Regions from separate parts of the Bacillus sp. BSL6 genome, predicted to be linked through region 1. Evidence: riboswitches for the same ligand, from Rfam matches in the RefSeq annotation. Region 1 holds a riboswitch; each other region holds the start of a gene.

The links. Region 1 has a riboswitch for lysine ahead of RCJ96_RS11135 (aspartate kinase). Riboswitches for the same ligand answer to the same signal wherever they lie in the genome.
Positions count from the first base shown of each region.
Region 2: another riboswitch for lysine. It lies ahead of RCJ96_RS16585 (amino acid permease); the one in region 1 lies ahead of RCJ96_RS11135 (aspartate kinase).
Region 3: another riboswitch for lysine. It lies ahead of lysA (diaminopimelate decarboxylase); the one in region 1 lies ahead of RCJ96_RS11135 (aspartate kinase).
Region 4: another riboswitch for lysine. It lies ahead of RCJ96_RS10470 (amino acid permease); the one in region 1 lies ahead of RCJ96_RS11135 (aspartate kinase).

Region 1 is NZ_JAVGCW010000003.1:10,611-18,091, reverse strand. It holds gene RCJ96_RS11160 (N-acetylmuramoyl-L-alanine amidase) at 1-811, opposite strand, end outside; gene RCJ96_RS11155 (8-oxo-dGTP diphosphatase) at 982-1,467, shown strand; gene RCJ96_RS11150 (YndJ family protein) at 1,497-3,122, opposite strand; gene RCJ96_RS11145 (DUF4166 domain-containing protein) at 3,128-3,733, opposite strand; gene RCJ96_RS11140 (DoxX-like family protein) at 3,737-4,645, opposite strand; lysine riboswitch at 4,837-5,023, shown strand; gene RCJ96_RS11135 (aspartate kinase) at 5,223-6,452, shown strand; gene RCJ96_RS11130 (VOC family protein) at 6,802-7,257, shown strand; partial or broken gene RCJ96_RS11125 (helix-turn-helix domain-containing protein) at 7,465-7,481, opposite strand, start outside.
Region 2 is NZ_JAVGCW010000004.1:462,814-470,294, forward strand. It holds gene RCJ96_RS16560 (metallophosphoesterase family protein) at 1-254, opposite strand, end outside; gene RCJ96_RS16565 (aminoglycoside phosphotransferase family protein) at 268-1,194, opposite strand; gene RCJ96_RS16570 (VOC family protein) at 1,209-2,006, opposite strand; gene RCJ96_RS16575 (sulfite exporter TauE/SafE family protein) at 2,213-3,115, shown strand; gene RCJ96_RS16580 (GNAT family N-acetyltransferase) at 3,136-3,597, opposite strand; lysine riboswitch at 3,920-4,112, shown strand; gene RCJ96_RS16585 (amino acid permease) at 4,225-5,691, shown strand; gene RCJ96_RS16590 (iron-sulfur cluster biosynthesis family protein) at 5,805-6,110, shown strand; gene RCJ96_RS16595 (DNA alkylation repair protein) at 6,144-6,914, shown strand; gene RCJ96_RS16600 (MerR family transcriptional regulator) at 7,084-7,481, opposite strand, start outside.
Region 3 is NZ_JAVGCW010000002.1:298,715-306,195, reverse strand. It holds gene RCJ96_RS07745 (LTA synthase family protein) at 1-612, opposite strand, end outside; gene RCJ96_RS07740 (DUF3888 domain-containing protein) at 867-1,262, shown strand; lysine riboswitch at 1,352-1,533, shown strand; gene lysA (diaminopimelate decarboxylase) at 1,714-3,030, shown strand; SAM riboswitch class I at 3,148-3,256, shown strand; gene RCJ96_RS07730 (YezD family protein) at 3,329-3,472, shown strand; gene cysH (phosphoadenylyl-sulfate reductase) at 3,559-4,263, shown strand; gene sat (sulfate adenylyltransferase) at 4,302-5,438, shown strand; gene cysC (adenylyl-sulfate kinase) at 5,451-6,044, shown strand; gene RCJ96_RS07710 (nitrite/sulfite reductase) at 6,056-7,481, shown strand, end outside.
Region 4 is NZ_JAVGCW010000002.1:822,698-830,178, reverse strand. It holds gene RCJ96_RS10480 (catalase) at 1-1,396, opposite strand, end outside; gene RCJ96_RS10475 (ABC transporter permease) at 1,587-2,786, opposite strand; gene RCJ96_RS10470 (amino acid permease) at 2,848-4,272, opposite strand; lysine riboswitch at 4,420-4,603, opposite strand; gene racE (glutamate racemase) at 4,804-5,634, shown strand; partial or broken gene RCJ96_RS10460 (DUF3626 domain-containing protein) at 5,724-6,041, shown strand; gene gapN (NADP-dependent glyceraldehyde-3-phosphate dehydrogenase) at 6,121-7,481, opposite strand, start outside.

The DNA.
Region 1 (7,481 bases):
CTTGTTTTTCATCAAGGCGAATATCTGTTTCACGTGTTAACATCACGCGGAATGGAGTTTGTTTCTCTATTAAACTTTGTAATCTTTTAGATGTATCTAATACAATATCACTTTCATGTAATCCTTGCGTTGCCTTCCCAGGGTCTGTTCCTCCATGGCCCGGATCAATAATAATTACCTGTTCTACTAAAGGGTTACCTATTTTAAGAGAATCTGACTTTGCAATAAACTTCGCTGCTTCTGCTTTCGTTACAGTTTTATTAGGTAACCACTCTGTTTTATTTACACCTTGTGAAATATCTAATTCTACTAAAATGTTGGCCTTATCTTTCCCCCAACTATCATTTAAATCTGCAAATTTTGTTTGTACTGGTTGTTTTACTTTTGCCTCTAATTTATATGCTTCAACAAGCATCGCTGCCATTGAAACTCGGTCAATTTTCCCAGTTGGATCGAATACGCCCGCTCCTTTCCCTTTAACAACGCCAGCTTTTTCTACGGCTGCGATGAATGGAGTATACCATTGGTTTTGAGAATCACCGAAAGATGGTTTAGCATTTGTATCGATTCGTAAGTTTAAGATTTTAGCCATCATTGTAGCTGCTTCTGCACGAGTGATTTCTTTTCCTGGCTCAAACATTCCTTTTTCGTTACCTGTAACTGCACCTTTCTCTACTAAATAGTAAATAGAGTCTTCCGCCCAATGTTTAGCTGGGACATCTGGAAATTTTTTCGTTTGCGCGAAACTACTAGATGAATAAGATAATATACTAGCTGCAATTACTCCTGCTGCGATTATTCTATTTTTCATAGAATATATTCCCCTCTCAAGTACGATGTATTTATGTAACAGACTAATTATAGTTCTGAAAATTAGTAATAGTCAATTGAAAATTGTATAATTTTGTATTATTATTGTATTTTTTGTCATACATAACTATAGTTAAAAACTATAAGATTTTATTAAGAGGAGAGATTCATATGAGCAACAATTGGAAAGATATAGAGCACCGTATGTATACAATGTGTATGATTCAGCGGAATAACAAAGTATTGTTAATACAGCGCCCCAATCACCTTGGCTTCCCTGGTTACATCGCTCCCGGCGGAAAAGTAGATTTTCCAGAAAGTATCGTTCAAGCTACTAAACGGGAAGTAAAAGAAGAAACTGGATTACTTGTTTCAACTTTAACCTTTAAGGGATTAGATGAATACGTAAATCCGAAAGAAAATGTTCGTTATATGGTATTTAACTATTGGACAGATTCATTTGAAGGTGAACTCCTTTCGAATCCTCCTGAAGGTAAATTATTATGGGTACCAATCGATACAGCACTAAATCTTCCTATGCAAGATTGGTTTAAAGAAAGATTTCCATTATTTTTTGAAAAAGGTACGTTTGAAATTCAACGTGTTTGGGACAAAGACTTAGATAAACAAGTCGCTATGACAATTACCCATACGTAAAAAAAGCTTGGAATCTCTCCAAGCTTTTCTTACTTCTCCTCTATTTTCTTAATCTCATAATCAATTTCTAAAAACTTAACTCCAAATATCCACATTTTATGGTTAGCTTCTAACATTTGATTGGTGCCCTCTTTAATAATAAACGTCTCAGCTAACGGTAAACGGATTGTAAAGAAACGAGTATGTATATAGATCCCCTCATCTCCCTTACCATTTCTTCTCAGCTTACTAGTAATAATTAAATTATTATTATCATTACGTAATTTTAAAACCCCCGTCATATTCGAATATGGTAGAGGCAATGCGATATTCATATATGTCTCATTCTTATACGTATGTTTTGAGTAAAGAGCTACAAAAATAGATGCTCCTGCTTCATTTTTCCTTAACCAAGCTCTTACACTCTCCCTTCCATCCTTCTCATCCATTATCCCTATGATAGAGCCGTGCATCGTTTCCCACTTGCCGCCCATTCCTAAATGTATTTGTCCTACACGCTTACTCATTTTCTCATAGCAAAATGCAAACGGGCGGAACCAGCGAGTCCATTTAATATGCGATTGTAATTCATACTCTGTTGTATTTTCATAAAAACGAATAATACTTACAGGAATCTTGGCCCTATCAAATATCCCACTATGGAAATCATTCATTTTATCAACTAAACCTTTGTATTCCTTGCTATCTATTACATTTCTGTTATGTAAAAATGCTTCACCAACTGTCGCCTCTCCTCTTAATCTGCTCATTGGTTTCCCGTAATATTTATAGTTCGGAACACTCTTTTCAATCATCCAGCCGACAAATGCCGGCAACGCTACTCCAATTCCATTAACAACACCGTGAATCCAAACCATTTGAGCAATTGTAATCGTCATTACATGTTTCAAATTCCCATACGAATATATAAGTGAAAACATAATTGTTACCATGAGCGTACTAGACGATATGATTAGGAGGATTTTTGCACTGATAGCATTAAATTTCGCCCGCCAAACATAAATTCCATACCCATAAATCGCACATAAATATAGGAACACTGCAAAAAATTCAAATACCCTTGAGTACGTAATTCCAATCGCAACTGTCATCGGTGAAATGACTATAATAAACATAATTGCATCATATACTTTACTGCTCTTTTCTCTCTTCCGCCCTATTAAACCAGCTGATAATGGCAATAGAAATGCAGAGTAATGAAAATGTGCAGCGGTAAGCAAAATGATGTCAGAACTAAAGTGCATAATGGAGAGTTTTGCTACAGAAGCAAAAAACCAAAAACCACCTAAAAACAAATAAATAAACGCACTATCGATAGCTGTCTCTTCTAACGGTGTCCATCCTCTTTCTAGTAATCTATTTATACCAAATAACGCAACGATCCCCGTATATACAAACCAAATTATCGCAAAGATATATTGATTTGTTACGAAAGCTAACATTGCACAAATCGCTGCTATCGGATATAAAAACGATACGGATTTATAAAATAATACATACGATCCATTTCGTGCTCTTTTATCAATAATACAAAAAGACATCGGTATACATAACAAAATAGATAATAAAATAATTGCTTCAACTGGGTTTACATTTGACCACTCACATATTAGAAAAATAATATAACAAGCAAGCCCAACTATTATATTTTTCATATCATTTATTTCCTCTCCACAAATGTTCCCTTATATGAAAATAGCGAACCAATTAACGGATTTTGTACTTGAACATGAATTCGAAAACATTGTAATTCGTCATCATAACTTTCAACAATGTTTGCCTCTCCGTATAAAAATTTCGGTAAAGAGATTTTTCTTCCAAACATGTAAAACCATTGTTTCTTTGAAGAGATATGCATTGCCCCTAACTCATCAATATAAAAATCCAATGTAGAGACGAGTAAATGTGGTTCACCAAAATAATCTACAATTTCATTTCCATCGAATTTCATTACCGCATTAAAATATCTTTTCTTATTACGAAAGTAAAAAGTACGATTCCACCGCACAAGTTCATTTCCATGTTCATCTCGCTCAGCAGTATTATGTATTGTAAATGGCACTTTCTTCCCACGCTCAGGGAAAAACATTCGAAACTTCGATGCAATTTTTAATATCAATTTTACGAAAAAAGAACCTCCGTAAATTTCATCCATCTTTCCTTCTCCAGTAAAGCTATTTTCTTCTGTAATCTCATAGCGTTTCTGTAATTTTGGATGAAGTTTGTTATAAGAATCCCCTAATAGTCTTTCATACATATTAGCCATACATTATCCCTTTCTCTTCCTCTTGCAATTTTTTGCACTTGGTAAATCAAAACTATTTATATAACCGACAATCGATACCCCCATTAGTAAAACGTTTAATGTAATTGGATTAAACGGCTCTGTAAAGCTTACGATATTCGTAAATCCTGCCACTATCGTTAAAGCTATTAACATAAAAATATGTAGTATAAATAATTTTTGTTTTGGAACTGGAAATAGCCATATGATACCAAAAATAATTTCTAACATCCCTATTACTTTAAGAATTGCAATACTATTTCCAGTTGAACCAATAATCGCAGAAAGCATCTTCATCTCTTCTGGATGACTGAAAATTATTTTTGGGAAGATCCCTTGATACATCCATACAAATGCAAATAAAAAACATACGAGCCAATATGTCATTGTTCTTCTAATTAGCAACCTAGGATGAAGCCCCTTTTCTAACCATAATTTTAAAGCATCAAAACTCCAAGCAGTTGCCCAGCCTAATAACGGCCGAAACATATAGAAATCTATTACATTCCCTATACGACCAAACCTCGTATCATAATCATATTGCGTCTCAAAATGAATGTGTTCTTTACGGGGTGTATACTTCCAATAACCACGCCCTATTTGAATAAGAGATAATGTATTATCCGTCCAAAATTTCAAAGAAGAAATCCGTTCTCCTGTTTCTTTTCTTATCTCACCTATCGATTCCCCCTCCCCAGCTATTTCAAGTCCAAATCCAATTTTTGTTTTATATGAAAACTTCTGTGGTTCTCCTTCTTTTTTCTCTACATACAAAATTTCAGTAAAGCGAGCATCCCATTCTGTATGTATATGTGGTTCTTGCGTGTATTTCCATAATTTCTCCATTGTTGTGTTCATTTCTGCCGAAACATAAATAGGCTTTTTCCCCTTCATTCCTCCACCTCCAATGCACTATAATTTTAATGTACATGTAATAAATTTATTTTGCTACATTTTTCACAAACTTTCTAACAAAAAGAAAGAATTTTTAAAATATATACAAAACACTTGATTCCTCGAAAAATATAAATTATTATAAAACAAATGTTACCAACAACTTCATAAATCAAACACTCTCGCCTAAAACGTGAGATAGAGGTTGCGATACTTATGAGTATTCTAATGGAGACACAGAGATGTCTATGAAATTAGATGAAAGGAAGTATTGCCGAAATCGATATATTTCTCTGTATGTATCGATTGGGGCTGTTTTCGAATAGAAACAGAACTGTCATATGTACAGACGTGTACATATGAAGAGCTATCTACAAAAAAGAGATATCATTTTTATGGTATTCCTTTTTTGGCGGTTTTTTTATTAGCTCCGTTTTCTGTTTCCCTTTTCCTGTAACAGCACCATCCTCACTTATTTGAGATGGTGTTTTTTGTTTTTCTCTGGTAACTACAGGAATATTGGGATTTATATATGTCCTAATCTATTCTTAAAAATGGATGAAAGAAGGAATTCGTAATGGAAACGATTGTACAAAAATTTGGTGGCACTTCTGTCGGAAGCGTTGAACGCATTCAACATGTAGCAAATTTAATTATTGAAGAATATGAAAGAGGACATAGTATCGTCACTGTCGTTTCGGCAATGGGAAAAAGTACAGATGAACTTGTCGCACTCGCTAACGCGATTACAGAAAATCCGAGTAAACGCGAAATGGATATGCTTCTATCAACAGGAGAGCAAGTGACTATTTCATTATTAACGATGGCACTACAAGCAAAAGGTTATAACGCAATTTCATTAACAGGATGGCAAGCTGGTATTACGACAGAATCTGTACATAATAGTGCACGGATTACTGACATTCATACAGATCGAATTCAATCTTATCTTGCTGAAGGTACGATTGTTATCGTAGCTGGCTTCCAAGGCGTTAGTGAAAACCATGAAATTACAACGCTTGGACGCGGTGGTTCTGATACAACTGCTGTTGCATTAGCTGCTGCACTGAAAGCTAAAAAATGTGATATTTACACAGATGTGACAGGCGTATATACGACGGATCCACGAGTTGTAAAAGATGCTTATAAATTAGATGAAATTTCTTATGACGAAATGTTAGAACTTGCAAACCTCGGTGCTGGTGTATTACACCCGCGTGCTGTTGAGTTTGCTAAAAATCATAATGTCATTTTAGAAGTTCGCTCAAGTATGGAACAAGAAAATGGAACAATTGTAAAAGGAGAATGTAACATGGAACAACAATCAATCGTTAAAGGTATTGCATTTGAAGATAATATTACACGCATCACAGTGAAAGGATTGGAACAAGGCTCGCTTTCAACAGTTTTCTCTACATTAGCAGCGGCACATATTAATGTAGATATCATCATTCAAAGTATTACAAATGAAGGAACTGTTCATCTCTCCTTCTCCATCCATTCTAATGATTTAAGAGAAACATTAGAAGTATTGGAACAAAATCAAGAGGCACTTCACTATGAATCAGTAGAATATGAAAATCATTTAGCAAAAGTATCAATTGTAGGATCTGGTATGGTCTCTAATCCAGGTGTTGCTGCGAATATGTTCACTACTTTAAAAGAAGAAGATATTCATATTAAAATGGTAAGTACATCAGAAATTAAAGTGTCTGTCGTTATTGACCGCCTTCATTTAGTAACAGGTGTCGAGGCGCTGCATCAATCATTTATGGCGAAAATTGAGCCTTTAGTGCAGATGAGCTAATTTCTACTAGTAAAACTTAAAACAAATTATATGAATCTACTTCCTTCCTATATAAATAGAAAGCTATTTGCATATAGAGTAATAAGAAATGTATTTATCATTTAAATAATACACTTCATTCTATACAACGATCGGGCCCTTTAAGAGCATACAGCGTAGAAACATTTTTCGGGGAAATCGCGGTATTGTTTGTTAACAAGATACTATATGACATACTTAAAAACAGCTTGTCACATTTTCCTATACTGTGACAAGCTATTTTTTGTTTGAAAGGAATTTGTAACTTTTTAATAGTATAATTAAGAAGATGATTAGATAATACACTTTTACATATAAGGAGATAAAGACAATGTCAAAAAATAAATTACTCAGAATGGACAATGTTAGCATCGTTGTAGAATCCCTTGATCATACAATCTCTTTCTTCGAGGAGATTGGGTTAAAACTCGAAGGGCGTGCCACTGTAGAGGGTGAATGGGCCGGTCGCGTAACTGGACTCGGTTCGCAGTGCGTAGAGATTGCTATGATGGTAACTCCAGATGGCCATAGCCGAATTGAACTTTCGCGATTTCTTACCCCGCCTGCTATAGCAGATCACCGGGCAGCTCCTGTCAACGCCCTCGGTTATTTGCGCGTCATGTTCACCGTTGAAGACATTGACGAAATGGTATCTAGGCTTACTACTAAGCATGGTGCTCAGCTCGTTGGCGAAGTAGTTCAATACGAGAACTCTTACCGTCTCTGCTACATTCGTGGAACTGAAGGCATTTTAATCGGTTTAGCGGAAGAACTCGGTAATAAATAAGTAATTTTTTATAAGAAGTCTTTACTAAAGTAAAAATATTTGAAAGAACTTTACACTTAATAAAACTTAGATTTTGAACCCCGCCCTAGCTTTAGAACGGGGTTATACTTGTTTGAGCTTTTTAACATACTATTAACATCCTAAAATTATTATAAAACAATTTAGTTTCTTGTTATACTCTTTCCTAGGAAATATAACTTACTCTTCTCACTTTTTGTCATATA
Region 2 (7,481 bases), on a different contig from region 1:
GATAATTGTTTTTGATGCCATTTTAACGCTTCAAATTCAGTCGGTTTTGTTATAAAATCATCCCAGTTTCCCATTACGACTACTTCACATTCTTTACGAATGATTTCAATTGCTTCACTAGAATGAGGGCCTTTTCCGACTAAATCTCCAAGGCAAATTATGCGTTCGATTCCTCTCAATTTAATATCTTGCAGTACAGATTCTAAAGCTGGAATATTACCATGTATATCTGAAATTACCGCAATTTTGTCCATATGTATTCCTCCTTTATTTATTAAATTCACTTGATTGGTACCATTTTGGAATATAGGATGAAAATTGATTATGATCATCTAAAATTCCGTTTAATCTTTCCTTCATATCATCTACTAAATGGGGCGTGCTTCGGTTTGTCCATACGATATCCGCTGGGAATGTCATTGCTGCATATAAGGAGTACAGTTGCCAAAAATGAAGTGACGGTTCTCCCCCGCAATAACCATGAACTTGTCCAACTGCAAATGGTTTGCTTATTTTTGTAGTAAAAATCGCCACGTTATAAAAATCGTGTATAGGATCGCCAAAATCATATCCACCAAAATCGATAACGATAAATTCCTTATTATGAATCATAGTATTTGCTGGATGGAAGTCATCGTGTAAAAAGATGATTGGACGATTTTTCAATAATTGTCTATGCTCCTCTACAAATCTTAAAACTGGCTTCAAATCAAGGAAGTCTATTTTATAGTTTGCTAACGCTTCTACGTATCTTTCATACTTATTCCATCGAATCATTTCCCATTTATTACTTGCACTTTCTTTTTCAATTGAGTGAATCCTCTTTAATACTTCCCCTGCTTTTCTTCCTGCATAATACTGTTCTTCCACCGATAGCTTCGTTAAACCTTCTTCACCATTTACACCTTGGACCCATTCAAATACTTGAACACATTTATTTAATTCCTCAAGTTTTATGAAATGAATTAACTTCGGCGTTGGAATATGTAATAACTCTAATTGTTTCATATACGTATATTCTTCTTGTTTACGTTCAAAATGTACAGCATCACATACTTTTACAAAATATGTTACTCTATTTTCTAATTTTATTTTATATTTCTCTTCATGTGAAAAACCTTTTGAAATAGCTGTACACTTTACAATACGAGGCCATTCTAGTTTTCTCTCTATCTCTCTAAGTATTTCTTCCAAAGCGTTCACCTCTATCAATATATGTACAGACTACCTAACACTTCATACTCTCGTTTATTTTCCCCTTTAAATTCTACTGCAAATGGATATTCGCCATGATTCTTCAAATATTGTAGTACTAGCCCTTTCCCAATTGGTTCACAAAACTGTACTTGAATGTCACCAAACGATACACTTTGACACTCCGCATTCCATTCTTCATTTTTCATGACTGGAGTTGCAGTTAGCTCCATGACTGCTTTCCATTTCCGTACTGTTTCTCGAACATTTTTTACTGCGTAATGGATTGTTTCAATTTGTTGTACTTTGTTTTTATGTTCAGTAATCGTGCCAATGTTACGTAAATCTTTTCTTCTTTCTTCATCTGTTTCATTCCACTGTATAAAGAAAGGTAATTTCGGTCCGTTCTTATCTTGCTTTACAAATAACATTTTCCATTCTAAAAGGCGGCCATCTTTTCTCATACGTTTCCCTTCAAATGGTCCTATTGTTTGTAAACCGTATTTACAAAACTTATCTGCTAATTCTTCAATGGCATCTGTTCGAATTGCGATTTGTAGCATCCCTTCGCCATCTTGTAATTTCACTACCGTTTCTTGTACTAACGGATTTCCTGCTTCTTTCGCTTTTTCTTTATGTTGAACTGCTAAAAATTCTATATAAGATAAATCAAAATAACATAAACTATTCCAAGTACCCCAAGTAGTATGCTCTCCGCCTAGTGCCGTATGAAATCCAAGTGCCTGCATTTGTTTTGCCGCTTCCTCCGGTGTACAGTTCACTGCGTGTACGAGATGATCAAATCGTAACATGTCTTTCTCCCCTTTCTCTCCATCCTTTTATTGTATATTTTATTTTTCTTTCATTCAATTCAAAAAACTTTAAAACCTAGTTGATTTATACGATTAATATGTATTATAATGAAACAAATTTCAATATTGCTGATTGGAAAAACCAAAGGCACTTTTCTCACACGGGAAAAGTGCCTTTTTCATTTACTATTACAGGGGGATTATTTATGCAGAAATTAATTGTCTTTGCTATTATTGGATTTTTCGCTCAATTAATCGATGGAGCGCTTGGAATGGCGTACGGGGTAACGTCTACCTCACTTTTACTAATGTTTGGTATCGCACCAGCGGTCGCTTCCGCATCTGTTCATTTAGCTGAAGTTGTTACAACCGCCGCTTCTGGTGCATCTCACCTCAAATTTGGGAACGTTGATAAATACACCGTTTCCAGGCTTACATTACCAGGAGCAATTGGTGCATTTGTTGGGGCATGTTTTTTAAGTAATTTACCTGGCGATGTCATTAAACCGTACATTTCCTTATTTTTATTTACTTTAGGAGTTTATATTTTATTACGATTCATTATTCAAAAACAGATTGTTACTTCAAATAAACGTATGTCAGCTAAACAACTTGTGCCGCTTGGCTTATTCGCTGGATTCGTTGATTCAACTGGTGGCGGTGGCTGGGGACCGATTACGACACCTGTTCTTCTAGCAAGAGGAAATGAAGCGAGAAAAGTTATTGGATCTGTAGATACGAGTGAATTTCCTGTTTCATTAGCTGCAACAATTGGCTTCTTCATCTCACTTGGCTGGGAACAAGTAAGCTGGGTTTGGGTATTTGCGTTAATGCTTGGTGGTATTGTCGCAGCTCCAATTGCTGCATGGCTAGTACGCATCGTACCATCTCATTTACTTGGCGTATTAGTTGGTGGTCTTATTATCTTTACGAATATACGTACACTACTTACTACTTTTAAAGTAGATCCAACTATTATCTCACTTTCTTACGTCGCAGTTGGTCTTGTCGTTATTATTTCTATTTTCATTGCTGTTCGTAATCATTCCAATCGTTCTAACACATCAACAGCCCAATATCCGAATGATCAAAAACAGATGCTACCTTAATTACTAAAAAACCGCTCAACTTACTTCGAGCGGTTTTTTTCTATTTTCCAATTCATCATTGTTTCTGTCGAATCTACTCTTTTCATATGTAACTTCTCTAACACACGAATCGAACCATAATTATCAAGGAGCGTCTCTGCAATAATCGTTTCTACCTCTCCTGTCTGAAAAGCCCAATCTATTAGTTCTCGTACAGCTTCTGTCGCATACCCTTTATTCCAATATTTCTCAATAAATCCGTAACCAACTTCTACTATATGTTCCTCATTTGGCTTCCCTTTAAACCCTATATCTCCTAGAACGATGTCATCTTCTTTTCGAATGACATACCACGCGCCCCAAGGTAATACATCCTTATTGTGTTTTACATTTTCTACATGCCCTACAATATGTGGGCCACTATTATATCCTTGCTCGTTAGCAACGTGAATACTCTCTTCTGTACACGGCACTATATAGAGCCTTTCTGTTTCTAATTTCATTTTGATTTCCCCTTTTTTGCTTACACGTTACTCTAATTATATCAAAAAATATGACCTGATTATGAATGTCGAATTATATTTTCTGAATTTTCTTTTAATTTTTGAAGGGTTTTTCAATATTTTTTGCGAAACATTTGTATAACAATTTTTTCTTTGCTTATTGTTACATAATAGTAGGTTCGGGTGGAGTTTTGCAAGCGTTTCCTATACAATAACCGATATTTTTTGATTTTTTCCTACAAAATATCTTGCAATATATTCAGAAACTCATTACAATTGCCATATATTAAAAATCTTAGCAATATATAAATCCTCATCAATCCGATGAGGTAGAGGTTGCGACTTTTAAGAGTAAAACGGACGAGATACAGAGAATGTCTAAGACTCCGTTTGAAAGGAAAAGTTGCCGAAGTTTATATTTCTTCTCTGGAAATATGAGCTGGGGCTGTCTCCGAAAGGAACAGAACTGTCACGTTTACAAAATTACCGTGTAAACGTGGGGTGCTATCTTAACGGAAGGGTATGATGGGGTGGTTATTTGTGAAACGTTCCGCCAAATTCCTTTGGCGGTTTTTTGTATTTTTCTCCCCCGCTCCTTCCTATCTTACAAGAAAAGGAGTGTTGAACATGAATAGCGCAACGAATCAAGCTACCTCTAAAACAGAAGCTACAAAAGGAAAAGGTGAATTAAGACGCGGTCTAAAATCAAGGCACCTTACGATGATTTCTCTCGGCGGTACAATTGGTACCGGACTATTTCTTGCCAGCGGTGGTGTCATCCATTCAGCTGGACCTGGCGGTGCATTAATTGCATACGCCGCAATTGGAATTATGGTTTACTTTTTAATGACAAGCTTAGCTGAACTCGCAGCTTACATGCCTGTTACTGGATCTTTTAGCACGTACGCAACAAAATTTGTTGATCCATCACTTGGTTTTGCCCTTGGATGGAACTATTGGTATAACTGGGCAATTACGATTGCTGCTGAACTAGCGGCTGTAACATTAATTATGAAATTTTGGTTTCCAGATACTCCTTCCCTCATTTGGAGCGGATTATGTTTAGCTATTATTTTCCTTTTAAACTACTTATCTGTTAAAGGATTTGGTGAATCTGAATATTGGTTCGCACTTATTAAAGTAGCTACAATTATTATCTTTTTAATTGTCGGGTTTATGATGATTTTCGGAATTATGGGCGGCGAAACTGTTGGCTTCAAAAACTTCACTGTTGCAGATGCACCATTTAATGGCGGCATCATGGCAATTATCGGTGTATTTATGGCAGCTGGCTTCTCATTCCAAGGTACTGAATTATTAGGTGTAGCTGCTGGTGAAACATCTGATCCAGAGCGTAATATTCCGAAAGCAATTCGTTCGATCTTTTGGCGTATTCTTTTATTCTATATCCTTGCGATTCTCGTTATCGGTTTATTAATTCCTTATACAACTGAAAGCCTTGCTGCAAGTGATGTAACAGTAAGTCCATTTACACTTATTTTTGAAAAAGCGGGCGTTGCCTTTGCTGCTTCTGTTATGAACGCTGTTATTTTAACAGCAGTACTGTCTGCTGGTAACTCTGGTATGTATGCTTCAACTCGTATGCTTTGGGATTTAGCTCGCCAAGGGAAAGCACCGAAGTTTCTTGGTAAATTAGATAGCCGCGGCGTACCTGTTAACGCATTAATCGTAACATCGATTGTCGGTAGTATCGCTTTCATTGCTTCTTTATTCGGTGACGGTGTTGTATACATTTGGTTATTAAATGCATCAGGAATGTCTGGTTTTATCGCTTGGGTCGGCATTGCAATTAGTCATTATCGTTTCCGTAAAGCATATATCGCACAAGGAAAAGATTTAAATGACTTACCTTATAGAGCAAAATGGTTCCCATTCGGACCAATCTTCGCATTTGCACTTTGCGTCATCGTAATTTTAGGTCAAAACTACGGCGCATTTATGGGCGAATCAATCGATTGGAACGGCGTACTCGTTTCTTACATCGGTTTACCACTCTTCTTAGTACTTTGGTTAGGATACAAATTTACGAAAAAAACAAAAGTCATTCCACTTGATAAATGTGAACTAAAATAAAGTGAAACGAGCAAACAAATTTGTTTGCTCGTTTTTTATTGCAAACCTCTTTGCTTCCCTATTGCCCCTGTTTTTGCAATAATAAAGGAAATATAAATAAAGGTTGGGATACAATGAACATTCGCATTACTGATGAAGCAATAGCAGCTATACATAGATTAGAACGTGAAGATAAAAAAATCATTCGCATTAGAGGGACAATGACAAACTCTTGTAGTATTTTCGTTGATGTCGATTTAATTTGGGATACATATGTTGCAAATGATGTTGTATATGAAGATGCAGACCTTATCTTGCAAATGGATTCATTTACGAAAGACTACACTGGTGATACGGTGAAGCTTGATTATAAAACGACAGGTTTTAGTATTACGACTCCGAGTGAGACTTTAGTTTATGGATTGTCGATTAAAAAATAAAACTTGTTTTCAACTGACCACTGAGGTGAAAAAATGGGTAAATATGTTCCGCTAAAATTTTTATTTAACGAAGAATTAGCAGAAAAAATGGCTGATTCTATTTATAAACACGATCCTACTTTCTCTAAAAGAAACTTTGTGTCTTCCGTAACATGTAAAGTTGAAAATTTAGAGTTAAAGCAGCGTATTGAAGTATTGGCAGATGAATTACACAATGCTTTACAAAAAGATTTTAATGAAGCAATACATATATTACTGAAAACATTAGGACCAGAAAATACAACAGAAGTAGGCACATTTACAAACGGATATATGTACATGCCTATTGCAAAATACGTTGAAAAATATGGGCTTAACGATTTTGAAACCTCATTCAACGCCATGTATGAAATAACGAAAAGGAATACTGCTGAATATGCCATTCGGCCTTTTCTTCAAACATACCATGAAGACACACTAAACATATTACAAAAGTGGATTCATGATGAAAACAGTCACATTAGAAGATTAGTTTCTGAAGGTACGAGACCTAGACTTCCTTGGGCTAAAAAAATAGGAGCTCTGAAAGGTGACTTTCAGTACAATTTACAGCTTCTTGAGCCTTTAATGAATGACCCTTCTAAATATGTTCAAAAATCTGTAGCCAATCATATTAACGATATTACGAAAGAAGATAAAGAACTCGTTTTTCAATGGTTGCAGCAATTACGTGATAAACAGCATCCAGTTAATCCTTGGATTATAAAACATGGGTTACGAACGGTGATTAAAAATGGTACTTTACCAAAAGATTTTTGTTTTTGAGTATTTTAAACAAAAACGCGTATGCTTCAAAAATAAAGCATACGCATTTCTTTCTTTTAAATACAGCAATAACAAACGTATTTTTCCAACATTCCACTTCTTCAATGAAAGGTCTATAGCATTATTTCGATAAAGCTAAACCACCTACCATTGCTCATAAAATCTATCCCTATTCCATTTCTACTTGCTTCATATAATATTCCATCGCTTCATTAAGCCATTTTTGTTCATCTTCTGTGAAAGGCGAAGGTATCATATTTTCAAGTTCTTGCATATCCAGTTCTTCCACACTAGTATTAGCTAATTTTTGTATCAAATCTTCACTAAGAAATGAAAAAGACTCTTCTATATATTCCTTTACCATCTCTTGTACTTTCAAATCCTCGACTGGTTTACCATATAATTGCTTAACCTTTTTAGACAATTGAATAAACGTTTGATCCAAAGCAATTTTATCTTCTTCTCGTTTCTTTGATAATTCTTCCACGATATTCGTTAACTCATGACGTTTCATCCATTCTTTATGTGTATGTTCTGTATTCATACCGTAAATAAGACTAAATAATA
Region 3 (7,481 bases), on a different contig from region 1:
TTGCAGTGTAATATCAAATAGATGATATGTGTATAAACCTAAATTTTTCACGACAGTTTGACGATCGAATGAGCGTGAGAACATTTGTGGTTTATAAATAACAGAAACAACAATTTGTAGTGCTAATAGAGCTGTTACACCGCTAAAGAAAGTTCTCTTCTCAGAGCGAGAAAGCGGCGTTTTGTCGCAAAATGATGGGAATTTACGCGAAAGAAACATTAAGATGATCGCATCTGCGAATAACAGTAATGTTTTATACGTAAAGAGTTCTTTTATACTCGTCCCTAAATCAGCCATATTATTTGTTTGAAATAATACTGGGAACGTAACGAAATCGTTATAAAACCCATAAAACATTGCATTTCCAAATAAAATGAATGACAGTATAAAACTAATTCCAACTATAATGCGATTTCGGTGTTTAGATGCAAATAATGCAAAACCGAAAAATAAAAGTAACGCAGCTAGTGGATTCATAAAAAGCATAAATTCTTCAAAGAAATTATCAATTTTAATATCAAACGCTAGCTTGTACACAATATATGTTTTTATCCATAATAAAACGACTGCAACGAGTGCGAATCGCAGTTTTGGAAACAGACGTTGTAGCATAATATACTCCTCTCCTAAAAAGCATGACGGTTCTTGTGGGCCTATTTGATTAGCGCCTCATTTTATATATACGAACAGTCCTTTATTATTATGTTTATTATACTATGAGTATCATTATACGAAAATAAAAGAGAGTTGTGGACTTTTTTATAACAATTGAGTAGAAAAAGGGCAGTAGGAGACAATAAAATGGAGTTTCTATGTATGATTATTATCGTGCGCGGAAAGAATCGTGTAACAATATGGAGGTTATAATGCGAAAATTATTATATTTTATAGTATGCAGTAGTGTTATACTTTTTGCTTCACCAAGTGTGTCGGTAGCAGAGTATGATGCACCTCTTATGGAAGATGCCCTTTATTCTGTGTTATTTCCGAAAATAAATAAAGCAATCGAAAAACAATATGGGAGCTTGAAGCCTTATCAATGCCCGAAAATTATTAGTTTAAAAAAAGTGTATAGCGGTACATATTTATTTCAAGCGAGTATTGAAGTGACTAAGTATGAACGTGTTGCAGGGAAAATTGCGCCACCATTTGAGAAGGTAACGATTACATTTAATAACGAAGAAGGTGAATGGGAAGTGACAAAGGTTTCAGTAAAGCGCTTACCAAACGATACGAAACTAAACTGTCAAAAAGCAATATAAAAAATTGTTTGACAAATAAAATGGTCCTTTGGTATTGTTAATAGCAACAATTAGATGTTTGAAAATTAAATAGACTTACCTCATCTACTCTCAAAGGTAGAGGCCGCGATAGGAAAGAGTAAGCTATGGGAGATTTAATGGAATCTGTGATCATAGGTTGAAAGGGACTATTGCCGAAATATAAGAATAACCATCTTATTCATATATTGGGACTGCATTGAATAAATGTAGTACTGTCATAAGATTTATTTTATGGAGAGCTATTTGGAGATGTTGATGCGGTTTCTTATTTTGAGGAGATAACAACTCGTTTATTTTTTCAATATATATTTTTCCTAATAAGAAACGCGTGTGAACATTGTTCCGCGCGTTTTTTGTCTATCTAAAAGCGTGCTGCAATGAATAGAAGATTGGGGTTATGAGTTTTAGAGGAAATAAGGGAGGAATTCAAATGTATTTACACGGCACAAGCCGAATTAATGGGCAAGGACACTTAGAAATTGGAGGGTGCGACACGACGCAGCTAGCAAAACAATATGGAACACCACTTTATGTATACGATGAAGAGTCAATTCGAGGAAAGTGCCGCGCGTTTCATCGTGCTTTTAAAGAAAGTGGGTTCTCTTATCAAGTAGCATATGCAAGCAAGGCGTTCTTGTGCATGGAGATGTGCCGAGTAGCTCGTGAAGAGAATATGTCATTAGATGTTGTTTCTGGAGGAGAATTATATACTGCACTACAAGCAGGATTTCCTGCATCGCGCATTCATTTTCATGGCAATAACAAAACAGATGAAGAAATTGTGATGGCTCTTCAGGCGAATATTGGTTGTTTTGTCGTAGATAACTTCTTAGAATTAGAAATTTTGCATGATTTAGCAGTGCAACATGGGAAATTTGTGAACATATTAATTCGTGTAACGCCCGGAGTAGAGGCGCATACACATGAATATATTACAACAGGTCAAGATGATTCAAAATTTGGATTTGGCGTGTCAAATGGTCAAGCGATGCAGGCAATTGAGCTTGCTTTACAAAAATCAAATTATAACGTGTTAGGAATTCATTCACATATCGGATCACAAATATTTGAAACGGCTGGCTTTGTGCGAGCGATTGAAGTTCTTCGTCAATTTTTAGAAGCAGTGAGAGAGCGAACAAATTATGTAGTAAAAGTGCTAAATGTAGGGGGAGGATTCGGAATACGCTACACAGAGTCCGATACACCATTAACTCTTGAGACGTATGTGCGAGCTGTAACAAGTGCGGTGAGAGAACAATTTACGTTATGTAATTATCCATTGCCAGAAATATGGGTTGAACCAGGCCGTAGTATTGTAGGTGATGCCGGAACGACACTTTATACAGTCGGATCTGTGAAAGACATTCCTGGTATTCGGAAATATGTATCAGTGGATGGTGGGATGACTGATAACTTAAGACCTGCTTTATATAACGCTCGTTATGAAGCGATGTTAGCGAATCGAGGGAATGATGAGAACGAGGAAGTTGTTTCGATTGCAGGGAAATGCTGTGAGAGTGGAGATATGTTAATTTGGGATATTACTTTACCGAAAGTTGCCTCTGCCGATTTACTAGCGATTTCTTGTACAGGGGCATATGGGTACTCGATGGCGAATAATTATAATCGGATTCGTAGACCAGCTGTCGTCTTCGTGAAAGGCGGTACATCACAAATTGTTGTAGAGCGCGAAACATATGAAAATATTATTGGGAACGATCGCATACGTATTAAAGAACTTGTTTAAATGAGGAAAAAGGAGTTGTTCGGATGGGCAATTCCTTTTTTGTAAAATAAAATAATTAAAATATATCGGAAAACTAGGATTGAAAAAAATCAGAATTGTGATAAAATACAAATACAAAGCTTATCAAGAGAAGCGGAGGGAACTGGCCCGGCGAAGCTCGGCAACCTGCTTATAGAAAGCAAGGTGCTAAATCCAGCAAAATGGAATCCATTTTGAAAGATAAGGTAAAATATATTACCGAACAGTCTTTTCGAAATGGGAAAGATTTTTTTTATGAATAAAAAGGGGGGCTGTTCGCGTGAGCGTACGGGAACATTTTGAGGAAGTATCTGAGAAAATTGAAGCGATGCTTGCTGATATGAAATATGGTTCAATTACAATTGTTGTGCAAGATGGAAAAGTCATTCAATTAGAGAAAAGTGAAAAAGTACGTTTAAAGTAAAAAGCGCTGACTAGAAAAACTAGAGGCGGTTTTAACCTATTTTATTAGGTTAAAACCGTCTTTTTGCTTTTACAGGGGGAAAAAACATGTTGACGTATGAAACGTGGGAAGAAAATGATATTTCATTTTCAGAAGAAGATGAAACGAAAGGCGCGCTATCAGTATTAAGTTGGGCGTATAAAGAATATGAAAATGAAATTGTATACGCATGTAGCTTCGGAGTGGAAGGGATGGTACTACTGCATCTTATTAACCAAGTAAATCCATCTGCTAAAGTTGTATTTTTGGATACAAATGTTCATTTTCAAGAAACGTATGAATTAATTCAAAAAGTACGAGAACGATTTCCTTCATTAAATATTATAGAAAAACAGCCAAAACTTACACTTGATGAACAAGCCAAATTGCATGGTAACAAGCTATGGGAAAGCAATCCTAATCTTTGTTGTAAGATTAGGAAAATTTTACCGCTAGAAGAATCATTAGCGAATGAAAAAGCGTGGATATCGGGGTTGAGGAGGGAACAATCAGAAACGCGTAAGCATACAAAGTTTATAAATCAAGATCATCGCTTTCAATCTATTAAAGTTTGTCCGCTCATTCATTGGACGTGGAAAGAGGTATGGCGATATGTATACAAGCATAGCTTGCCGTATAACCCATTACATGATATTGGATATCCAAGTATTGGGTGTGAGAAGTGTACGTTGCCTGTAGGAGAGGGTGGCGATTCAAGAGATGGTAGATGGGCTGGGAAAGTGAAAACTGAATGTGGTCTTCATTATCAATAAGATGAATCTTGAAATAAAACTAAGAGGGGATATAGAACATGAGTACAGTAAACGAATTAGTAAACCGTGTAGACGAGACATATGACGTATTACAAATTGAAAAAGAAATTGGGCTAGATAATATTGCGTTAAGTGATTTAGAACTATTAGCGACAGGGGGATATAGCCCGCTTACTGGTTTTTTAGGAAAGAAAGATTATGATTCGGTTGTAGAAACGCTTCGTTTAGCTAATGGGAGTGTTTGGAGTATACCAATTACATTACCAGTAACAGAAGAAGTAGCAGAGACGCTAAAAGTTGGAGAGGAAGTAAAACTTGTTAACGGTGGAAATGTATATGGTGTCATTCAAATAGAAGATATTTTTGTGCCTGATAAGGAAAAAGAAGCGTTACTAGTATATAAAACGACGGATGAGGCTCATCCGGGAGTGAAAAAATTATATGAACGACCGAACGTTTATGTCGGTGGGGCTATTGTTCTTACGAAACGCTTTGAAAATAATCCGTTTCCTTCTTATCATTTAGACCCAATTGAAACGAGAGAAGAATTTAAAAAACGTGGTTGGAAAACAGTAGTAGGATTTCAAACGAGGAACCCGGTGCATCGTGCCCATGAATACATTCAAAAATCTGCTCTTGAAATTGTAGATGGACTCTTTTTAAATCCGCTCGTTGGGGAAACAAAATCGGACGATATTCCAGCTGATGTACGGATGGAAAGCTATGAAGTATTACTTCAAAACTATTATCCGAAAGATCGTGTCTTTTTAAGTGTATTTCCTGCGGCAATGCGTTACGCAGGACCGAGGGAAGCAATATTCCATGCATTAGTTAGAAAAAATTTTGGATGTACCCACTTTATCGTAGGGCGCGATCATGCTGGGGTAGGAGATTATTACGGAACTTATGAAGCACAAGAAATTTTTACAAACTTTACAGTGGAAGAGTTAGGGATTACACCGTTATTTTTTGAACATAGTTTTTACTGTACGAAATGTGAAGCGATGGCTTCGACAAAAACATGCCCGCACGGAAAAGAAGATCATGTTATTTTATCGGGTACGAAAGTAAGAGAACTATTAAGAAACGGTGAGATTCCGCCAAGTACATTTAGTCGTAAAGAGGTAGTAGAGGTACTAATTAAAGGTTTGAAAAAAGAAGTAGTAACAGAATAGGGAGAGAATGAGATGGATACGAATATTACTTGGCATACAGCTTCTGTTTCAAAAGATGAGAGAAGAGTGAAGAATGGGCATCATAGTTTTGTAATTTGGTTTACTGGTTTATCAGCTTCGGGTAAATCTACAGTAGCGAACGCGGTTGCTCGTAAACTATTTGAAAAGAATATTGGAAACTATGTACTTGATGGAGATAATATACGCCACGGTTTAAATAAAGACTTAGGCTTTTCTGAAAGTGATCGTATGGAAAATATAAGACGGATTGGCGAAGTGGCGAAGCTATTTGTAGATCAAGGTACTGTTGTTCTTACAGCGTTTATTTCACCGTTTCGAGTAGATCGAAAACAAGTTAGAGATCTATTGGCTACAGATGAATTTATAGAAGTGTTTGTAAAATGTCCAATTGAAGAGTGTGAGAAACGTGATCCGAAAGGGCTTTATAAAAAAGCAAGAAAAGGTGATATTAAAGACTTTACAGGTATCGATTCACCGTATGAGGAACCAGAAAAAGCGGAATTAATTGTAGAAACGAATAAGTATTCTATTGAAGAATGTGCAGAACAAATCGTGAAATACTTACAAGAGCGTAGTTTTATATAGGGGGATAAAAAATGAGTTATGAAAAAGTATGGGCTAACAATGAAAAATTAAATCAAACTGAGAAAAATAAATTAAAAAAAGATGGATTGGAAATCTTTAATGATATTCCTTACTATGCAGAGAATGGCTTCGAATCTATTCCGAAAGAAGAGTGGGACGCATTCAAATGGGCAGGGTTGTATTTACAAAGACCGAAAGAAGCGGGTTATTTTATGATGCGCGTAAATATTCCTTCTGGCATTATTACGAATGCACAGGCAGAAGTGCTTGCTTCTATCGCTGAGGATTATGGACGTGACGTAATCGATATTACGACAAGACAGGCGATTCAGTTTCATTGGTTAGAAATTCATCAAATTCCAGATATTTTTAAAAGATTAGCAAGAGTTGGGTTATCTTCAGCTGGGGCGTGTGGTGATATAACGCGTAATATTACGGGAAATCCACTTGCTGGCATTGATGCAAATGAATTATTTGATACAACGCATATTGTGAAAGAGGTATATGACTACTTCCAACATAATGAAGAGTTTTCTAACTTACCACGTAAATTTAAAATGTCTATTAGTTCTAACATTTATAACGCAGCAAACGCAGAGATTAACTGTGTTGCATTTACACCTGCTACGAAAGAAATAGATGGTGAGAAAAAAGTTGGTTTTCATATAAAAGTAGGCGGTGGGTTATCGGCTCGTCCATATTTAGCTGATGAATTAGATGTATTCGTTTTGCCAGAAGAAGTGAAGGCGGTAGCGATTGCAATTGCTACGATATTCCGTGATTTTGGATATCGTGAAAAACGTCATTTAGCTCGTTTGAAATTTCTTGTTGCAGACTGGGGAGCAGAGAAGTTTAAAGAGAAACTAATAGAATATACAGGACCATTACAAAGTAAAGGAGAAAGTGCTCTTAAAGGCTGGAATGCGGGATACTTTTATGGTGTCCAAGACCAAAAACAAGAGGGACTAAAATATGTAGGTTTTAATGTGCCGGTAGGACGCCTACATGCAGAAGAAATGTTTGAGATTGCAAGAATTGCTAAACAATATGGAAATGGACAAATTCGTACATGTAATTCACAAAACTTCATTATTCCGAATGTTCCGCCAGAAAATGTAACTGGCTTACTAAATGAGCCGTTGTTTGAAGCGATATCAGCAAATCCGAAATCGTTTATTGGTCACGCGGTTTCTTGTACTGGTATTGAATATTGCAATCTTGCATTAGTAGAAACGAAAGAAAGATTACGAAAAATTGCCGAATACTTAGATACACAAATTGCACTCGATGTTCCGGTTCGTATTCATATGGTAGGATGCCCGAATTCATGTGGTCAACGTCAAATTGCTGACATTGGATTACAAGGTGTAAAAATGAAAACGAAGGAAAAAGGAATTGTTGAAGCCTTTGAAATATATGTAGGTGGAACGCTGTTAG
Region 4 (7,481 bases), on a different contig from region 1:
ATGCATCTTTTATGTGCTGCTTTTCAATAGGGTTCATACTATTGTAGAAAAGTTTAGCTTGCGAATAAAAGTTAAGGAAGCTTTTACTGCGACCTCTAATTTTATGTCCATCAATCTTTTCTTGATAATGCTCATATCCGCCCTGTTCAGCTTGCACGGTTGCTGGTTGATTATTATTTAAGCCATTAGGATGATAGCTTGTTTGACCGCGATGAATCTGCATTTGATGCATGCCATCACGTTGATTATTATGAAAAGGACATACGGGCTGGTTAATAGGAATTTGGTGAAAATTAGGGCCTCCTAAACGAGATAATTGTGTATCTGTATAGGAGAACAATCTTCCTTGCAGAAGAGGGTCATTTGAAAAATCAATACCTGGTACGACATGGCCAGGGTGGAAAGCTACCTGCTCCGTTTCTGCAAAGAAGTTATCAACATTTTTGTTGAGTGTCATTTTACCAACTAGTTTTACAGGAACTTCTTCTTCTGGCCATAATTTCGTTGGATCTAAAATATCAAAATCAAATGCATGTTCATCTTCTTCTGGAATTAGCTGCAATCCAAGCTCCCATTCCGGATAATCCCCTTTTTCAATTGCTTCATATAAATCTTGACGATGGAAATCAGGGTTTTTCCCAGCAATTCTTTGAGCTTCATCCCATACTAATGAATGAACTCCGAGGGTAGGTTTCCAGTGAAATTTTACGAAGTGGGCTTTTCCTTCTTTATTAACAAGTCGAAATGTATGAACCCCAAAACCTTCCATCATTCGTAAACTACGCGGAATAGCACGGTCGCTCATCTGCCACATGACCATATGAGTAGACTCGGGATTGTGCGCAACAAAATCCCAAAATGTATCATGAGCGCTAGCTCCCTGAGGAATATCATTATGTGGTTCTGGTTTAACTGCATGGACAAAATCAGGGAATTTTATAGCATCTTGGATAAAGAATACTGGCATATTATTACCCACTAAATCATAGTTACCTTCATCTGTATAAAATTTTGTGGCGAATCCGCGTACATCTCTTACTGTATCGTTTGATCCTTTAGAACCTTGAACGGTTGAGAACCGTACAAATACAGGTGTTTTCTTGGAAGGATTAGTAAGAAAATCTGCTTTCGTATATGCTTCTAACGATTCATAAAGCTGAAAATAACCATGAGCGCCAACTCCGCGTGCATGAACAATTCTTTCGGGAATTCGCTCGTGATCAAAATGGGTCATTTTCTCGCGAAAGTGGAAATCCTCCATTAAGGTTGGGCCTCTTAAGCCCATCTTTAAAGAGAATTCATCTTCGGCTATTTTTACTCCTTGGTTTGTTGTTAAAGCATGTTTGCGTTGATTGTCGGTAACGTGGTGCTTCAATTGTTCCATTTTTTTATTCACAATATAGGCCCCTCCTTTACGCTGTTAATTAATAGATACCCTTTTTATTAGGACGTAAACATGTATTATCGTTTTTGTATGTAAAATTATAAAATATCGATTGTGCTGGTGATTCTTGTTTGAGGAAGGAAAATAAAAAAGCCAAGGAGATCGTTTATTTTCTCCTTGGCTTTTAAGATAACTCTTTTCGTTAAAACGAAGAAACACGTTGCTTCGTTTTTGGTACAATAATAAATTTGATCCAAAGTAACCCGATAATCATAATGATAAGGCTATGTAAAAATTGTACAGTAGCAATGAGTATAACAATTGAAAATACAACAAGTTGAATGCTTAGCAATATAAAGATTAAGTGAAGAAATTGATTCAGTCGTTTTTCAGTATCAATTGGATATAATGCTACAATAATATTTCCCGAAAAATATTTCCATAGGGAACGGAGCTGCATAGAAATCATATATAGGACGATGTAAGCGATAGCGCCCTTTACGTATATGTTTGGTATAAAATATAAGGCGAAGGCACCAATCAGGCCTAAGCGAATATATATACCGAAATAATCATTCCCGCGTAAAAATGCGAGTGTATGTAAATAGAAGAATGTTGCTCGTTTTTTATGTAATAAAGGTTCAATCCAAGTTGTAAGCCATTTTCTTTTATTTACTTGCTTATTTAGTTGCGGAACATCAGTGAAGATGCTAGCAAATTGATAAAAACGAACGTTCATTTTTTCTTCTTGCTCGATTATGTAATCCCACGGTATTCGTTTTGTAGGCTGTTTTTTCGTGTATAGAAGTAGGAAAGCAAGTAGTAAGAGTAATCCACCTAATATGAGAACATTTGCTACATAAAACAGCATATAAATGACTAGGGCGTTACAAGCAATACGAATAATCAGCCATATATTTTTTTCGTGACTATCACGCCACATCCAATGTATGTATATGTTCCAAGCTTTCGTAACCATTAAAACGATAAAGATTGTACATAAGAAAGGTACAGTTAATTGTAATGATTGCATTGCAAGTGGAACGAGAATAAGGAACGTAAATAATAATGGGAAAAGCTGAATGATGTAATTATATAGAAGAGATTTTTTGAAATAAGATGTTAATTTCTCTTCTAGTGCTAGTAAATAGACAGCGTCAGGTTTTTGAATAAATGTACGGATAGGGCATCTCGTTATAATGAATGTAAGTACAATCGTGATGAGTAGTAAAGATATTCCTTTAGAAGGAGCTGCTTTTAGAAACTGAGCATAGTAGTATGCGCCAACGCATGAAATAAAGATAAAGCTATATAGTAAACCGTTAATCATACGTGCAAAGTATGTAATGATATTTTGCATATGTTGTTGGAAACGGTTGCTCCATAGTGATTCGATTGACATGTTTTTCACCTCTTTGTTCTATTATATATGTTTTTAGAAAAGAAAAAACGAGCAAATTGCGTTATGCAACTTGCCCGTTTTTCTTTTCGTTATTTTTTTTCTGATCACGATTCATTAATGGATAGAAAGCAAAGCCGATTACGAATAAACCAATTCCGAGAAGGAACGTTTTTATATCGGCTGCGCCTGTTTTAATAACCCATAGTGCGTAGCAAAGTGCAATTACTGCGACTATACCATCTGTAATTCTTGCCCGCATTTCATTTTTATACGTCTCACCAGTAGCGACTAGTTTTAACTGGAAGATTGGTGAAACGAGATATGGAATGAGATAGGCGAGTGTTGATACGGTAATAACGAATGTATAAGCTTCCGCAATTGTTCCTGATAATGTTGAGAATAAGAACACTTGCGACATAATGTTTGTTAATCGTAATGAATAAATTGGACTTCCTTTTTTGTTTGTTTTTGCGAAGAAGGAAGGGAAGAAACCTTCTTTTGCTGCTTGATACGGTACTTCTGAGCTTAATAAAATCCAGCCTAAGATGGAACCGAAGAGGGAAGTAAGAGCAAGTAATGCCATCAGTTTCCCGCCGCCGTGACCCATTGCAGCATTTAATGCATCTGCTAACGGACGTTCTGAGGCTTGTAATGTATCAACGTGAAGTACACCCATTGTTAAAATTGTAATTCCTAAGTAAATCGCAACTGTAATAAGTAATCCAGCAACTGTTGCGCGTTTTACTGTTTTTGGAGAAACAGCACGGTTTGATAAAAGAACGGCTGATTCAATTCCGATAAATGCCCAAAGCGTTGTAAGAGCAGCTAAATTTACTTGTGAAAGAAGGCCGTGTGATACACCTGATTTATCGATCATCGGCGTGTACCATTGTCCAAACTTAGAAGCTTCGAATGCAAATAACGTAACGACGATGAATAATAGGAATCCAGTTACTTTCGTTGTTGTTGCTAAGAAGTTTAGCTTTCCAGCTCCGCTTACACCGTTTGTTAATATAATATGAGTTCCCCAAAGTAAGATGGAACAAATCGTAAATGTAATTAGTTTTCCGACTTCTACGTTAAACGAACCGATTGAAAATAGTAGTCGTGTATCTTTCATAATTGGGAAGAAGAGTGATAAATATCCCGCAAATGATGTAATGATGGCAACGTTACTTGCCCAGTTTGCAACCCAATATCCCCATACCATACTGAAACCAGCCATTTTTTTCTTTTTTGGTGTTGAGAATAAAGCATATGCATGACTTTGTGGTCCTGTCGTTAAATCAGGACGACGAATTGCTAAATTACCGAAAACAAGAGCTAGCATTAAAACACCAAACCCTGTTGTTAACCAAGCTAAAGTGACACCGAGAGGGCTTGCTGTTTGTGCCAACGTACTTGGCACCATGAAAATCCCAGCGCCAACCATATTACCGACAACGAAAGCTGTGAGTACCCAAAAGCCCCATTTTTTTTGTTGCATAGAAAATACCTCCAAAGTTAGTATAACCAAGTCAAGCGAGGAGATATGTATGTCTTCCTGAGTCAGGAAGAGAAGTCCCAAACAAAACAAAAAAAGCACGTAATTTGCCGCTACATGCTTTCTATCTTATAAGAAACCCACGACATACCTCTCGATAGCTCTCCACAAACGAAACGTTTGTGACAGTTCTGCACTTATTAAGTAGCAGACCCAGCAAGCGTGCATGGTGGACACGGGCTTACTTCGGCAATCATTCCTTTCTCATTCTTTCATCAATGCCACTACATCTCCTGAAATGATACTCTTAATGATTGCAACCTCTACCTCACCGAGATACGAATGAGGATTTAAATATTAATTTAACGTATTTAAGAGTAACAAATGAATTTTTATACGTCAATGGATATAGTAATAATCAGATTATAGAGAAGAGTTTGTGATTAAAAGTAAGAGGGATTATTATGTAATATTGAATTTTCATAATATAATAAATGTTGTTGGCGCTAGATGATTGAAAAGGGGATGAAGTATATGGCTGTATGTCATAAACATTCAGTAATAGGTGTGTTAGATTCGGGAGTTGGGGGATTAACAGTTGCGAGCGAAATTATAAGACAATTGCCTAAAGAGAGCATTTATTATATTGGTGATAATGAGCGTTGTCCGTATGGGCCAAGAAGTGTAGAAGAGGTACAATCTTTCGTATTTGAAATGGTTGAGTTCCTTAAACAGTTTCCGTTAAAAGCTCTAGTTGTAGCATGTAATACTGCTGCAGTTGCTGCATTGGCTGCGTTGCAAGAAGCACTTTCTATTCCGGTTATTGGCGTTATACATCCGGGAGCGAGAGCGGCTATTAAAGTGACGAAGAAAGGGGAAATCGGAGTAATTGGAACTGTAGGTACGATAAAATCTAATATGTACGAAAAAGCATTGCATGAGCTTGATACATATTTGAAAGTGCATAGTCACGCGTGCCCGACTTTAGCTACAGTTGTAGAAAATCAATTAGAAGATACAGCATATGTAACCGAGCAAGTGAAACAAGCTTTACTGCCATTAATGAAAGAAAATATAGATACGCTAATTCTCGGATGTACGCATTATCCACTTTTAGAGTCCTATATTAAAAAGGAACTAGGGGAAGATGTAACGATTATTAGCTCTGCGGAAGAAACAGCGATAGAGTTAAGCACAATTTTACAGCATAAAGGAATTTTGTCTGACAATCTGAATCCTGAGCATCGCTTTTTTACAACAGGCTCTGCCTTATCATTTGAACATATTGCTGAGCGTTGGCTAGGATATCACATTTCTGTAGAATGTGTGGATTTACCCGTAAAGAATGCTCGCATCTGTAATTAGACTGTATGAAAGTACTTTTTGTTTAATAAATTAGGTTAGTTGCATAAGAAGGAAAAAATGCACTTTTAATTGAAAGGATTAAGGTCATTTCAATTAAGGGTACGGATGTAGGAAGAACTTTAGAAGAAATTTGCCTGAAGTATGCTATTGATTTGTATTGGCATACAGGTTTTGTACTTATGGTAGACGACGTTCCAATGGATTTTAGAGGTTCAAAAATGCCATCTTTAGCAAGACGCATTGCACGGAATCATTGTATCGATGCAAATATAATCGGTTCTGCTGTAGCGGATTTGAAACGCAATCCATTATCTTGGAGTGATCGTGGAACTTATGAAGAAGTGCTTCAGGAATTAAAATTATTATGGCATGTTTTAGTTCGATTTGGAAAACCAAATCGGAAGTAGAACGAAATACTTCGTTTTTGGGAAGTATCTATATAGAAAAGAAGCTGACCTAAAATTAGATCAGCTTCTTTATATAAGATTAAACTAAGTTTAATACAGTTACTTTTTCACGTGTCATAGACTCAAGGCTCTTACGGATACCTTGTACGCCCATACCTGAACCTTTTACACCGATGAATGGGAAGTGGTCAGGACCGCGCTCTGTGCGTCCGTTAATTTGAACAGAACCAGTTTCGATTTTGTTAGCAATTGCAAATGCTTTGTTAATGTCTTTAGTGAAGACACTTGCTTGCAGACCGAACTCTGATTTGTTAGCAATTTCAATTGCTTGCTCATCTGAAGAAACACGGATGATTGGAAGGATTGGGCCAAAAGGCTCTTCCCAAGCAACTTTCATTTCTTCAGTTACGTGGTCGATTAATGTTGGGTAAATTAAGTTACGCTCACGTTTGTTACCGATAACGATTGTAGCACCTTTTTCTACAGCGTCGTCAACTAAGCCTTGAACGAAGTCAGCAGACTTATCGTCGATTAATGGAACGATTGTGCTGTCTTGTTCTGGAGATCCAACTGATAGTTTAGCTACTTGCTCTTTTAATAAGCCAACAAGCTCGTCTGCTACGTTTTCGTGTACAAGTACACGTTTAATAGCTGTACAACGTTGACCAGAGTAAGAGAATGCACCGCTTACGATATGGTTTGCAGCATCTTGTAAGTCAGCATCTTCACGAACGATACCAGGGTCTTTACCACCAAGTTCTAATACAAGTGGAATCATTGAAGCTTTTTTCGCTAAATGTTTACCTGTGTTTGTACCACCTGTGAACGATACCATATTGATGCCTTCGTGTTCTACTAAGTAGTCACCAATTACAGAACCACGTCCTGTCGCTACGTTTACAAGACCTTTTGGAAGGCCAGCTTTATGAAGTGCTTCCACCATTTTAATACCACTAATTGCACCTTGAGTTGCTGGTTTGAAAATAACAGCGTTACCCATAATTAATGCTGGTGCAAGTTTTGCAGCAGATAAGTTTACTGGGTAGTTAAATGGTGCGATTGCTAATACAACACCAAGTGGTGCGCGTTGGATAATCGCAAGTTTTGATTTTGTACCGCCCGGGAAGCTATCGCCCATCATGCTTTCTCCGTGCATATGTAAAGCTTCTTCGATCGTATAACGAATGAAATCAGCTGTACGAACAACTTCTTTCTTCGCATCTTTATATCCTTTACCGACTTCTTTCATAATGATATCGGCAATTTCATCTTGCATATTTACGAGCTCATCAGCCCATTTATATAAATACTTTGCGCGATCTTGTAGAGAAGCTTCAGCCCATGATTTTTGAGCTTCCTTTGCAGATGCAATTGCTTCATCTACTTCTCCGCGAGTAATTGCTTGTACTTGTCCAATTACTTCGTGTAAGTATGGAGATG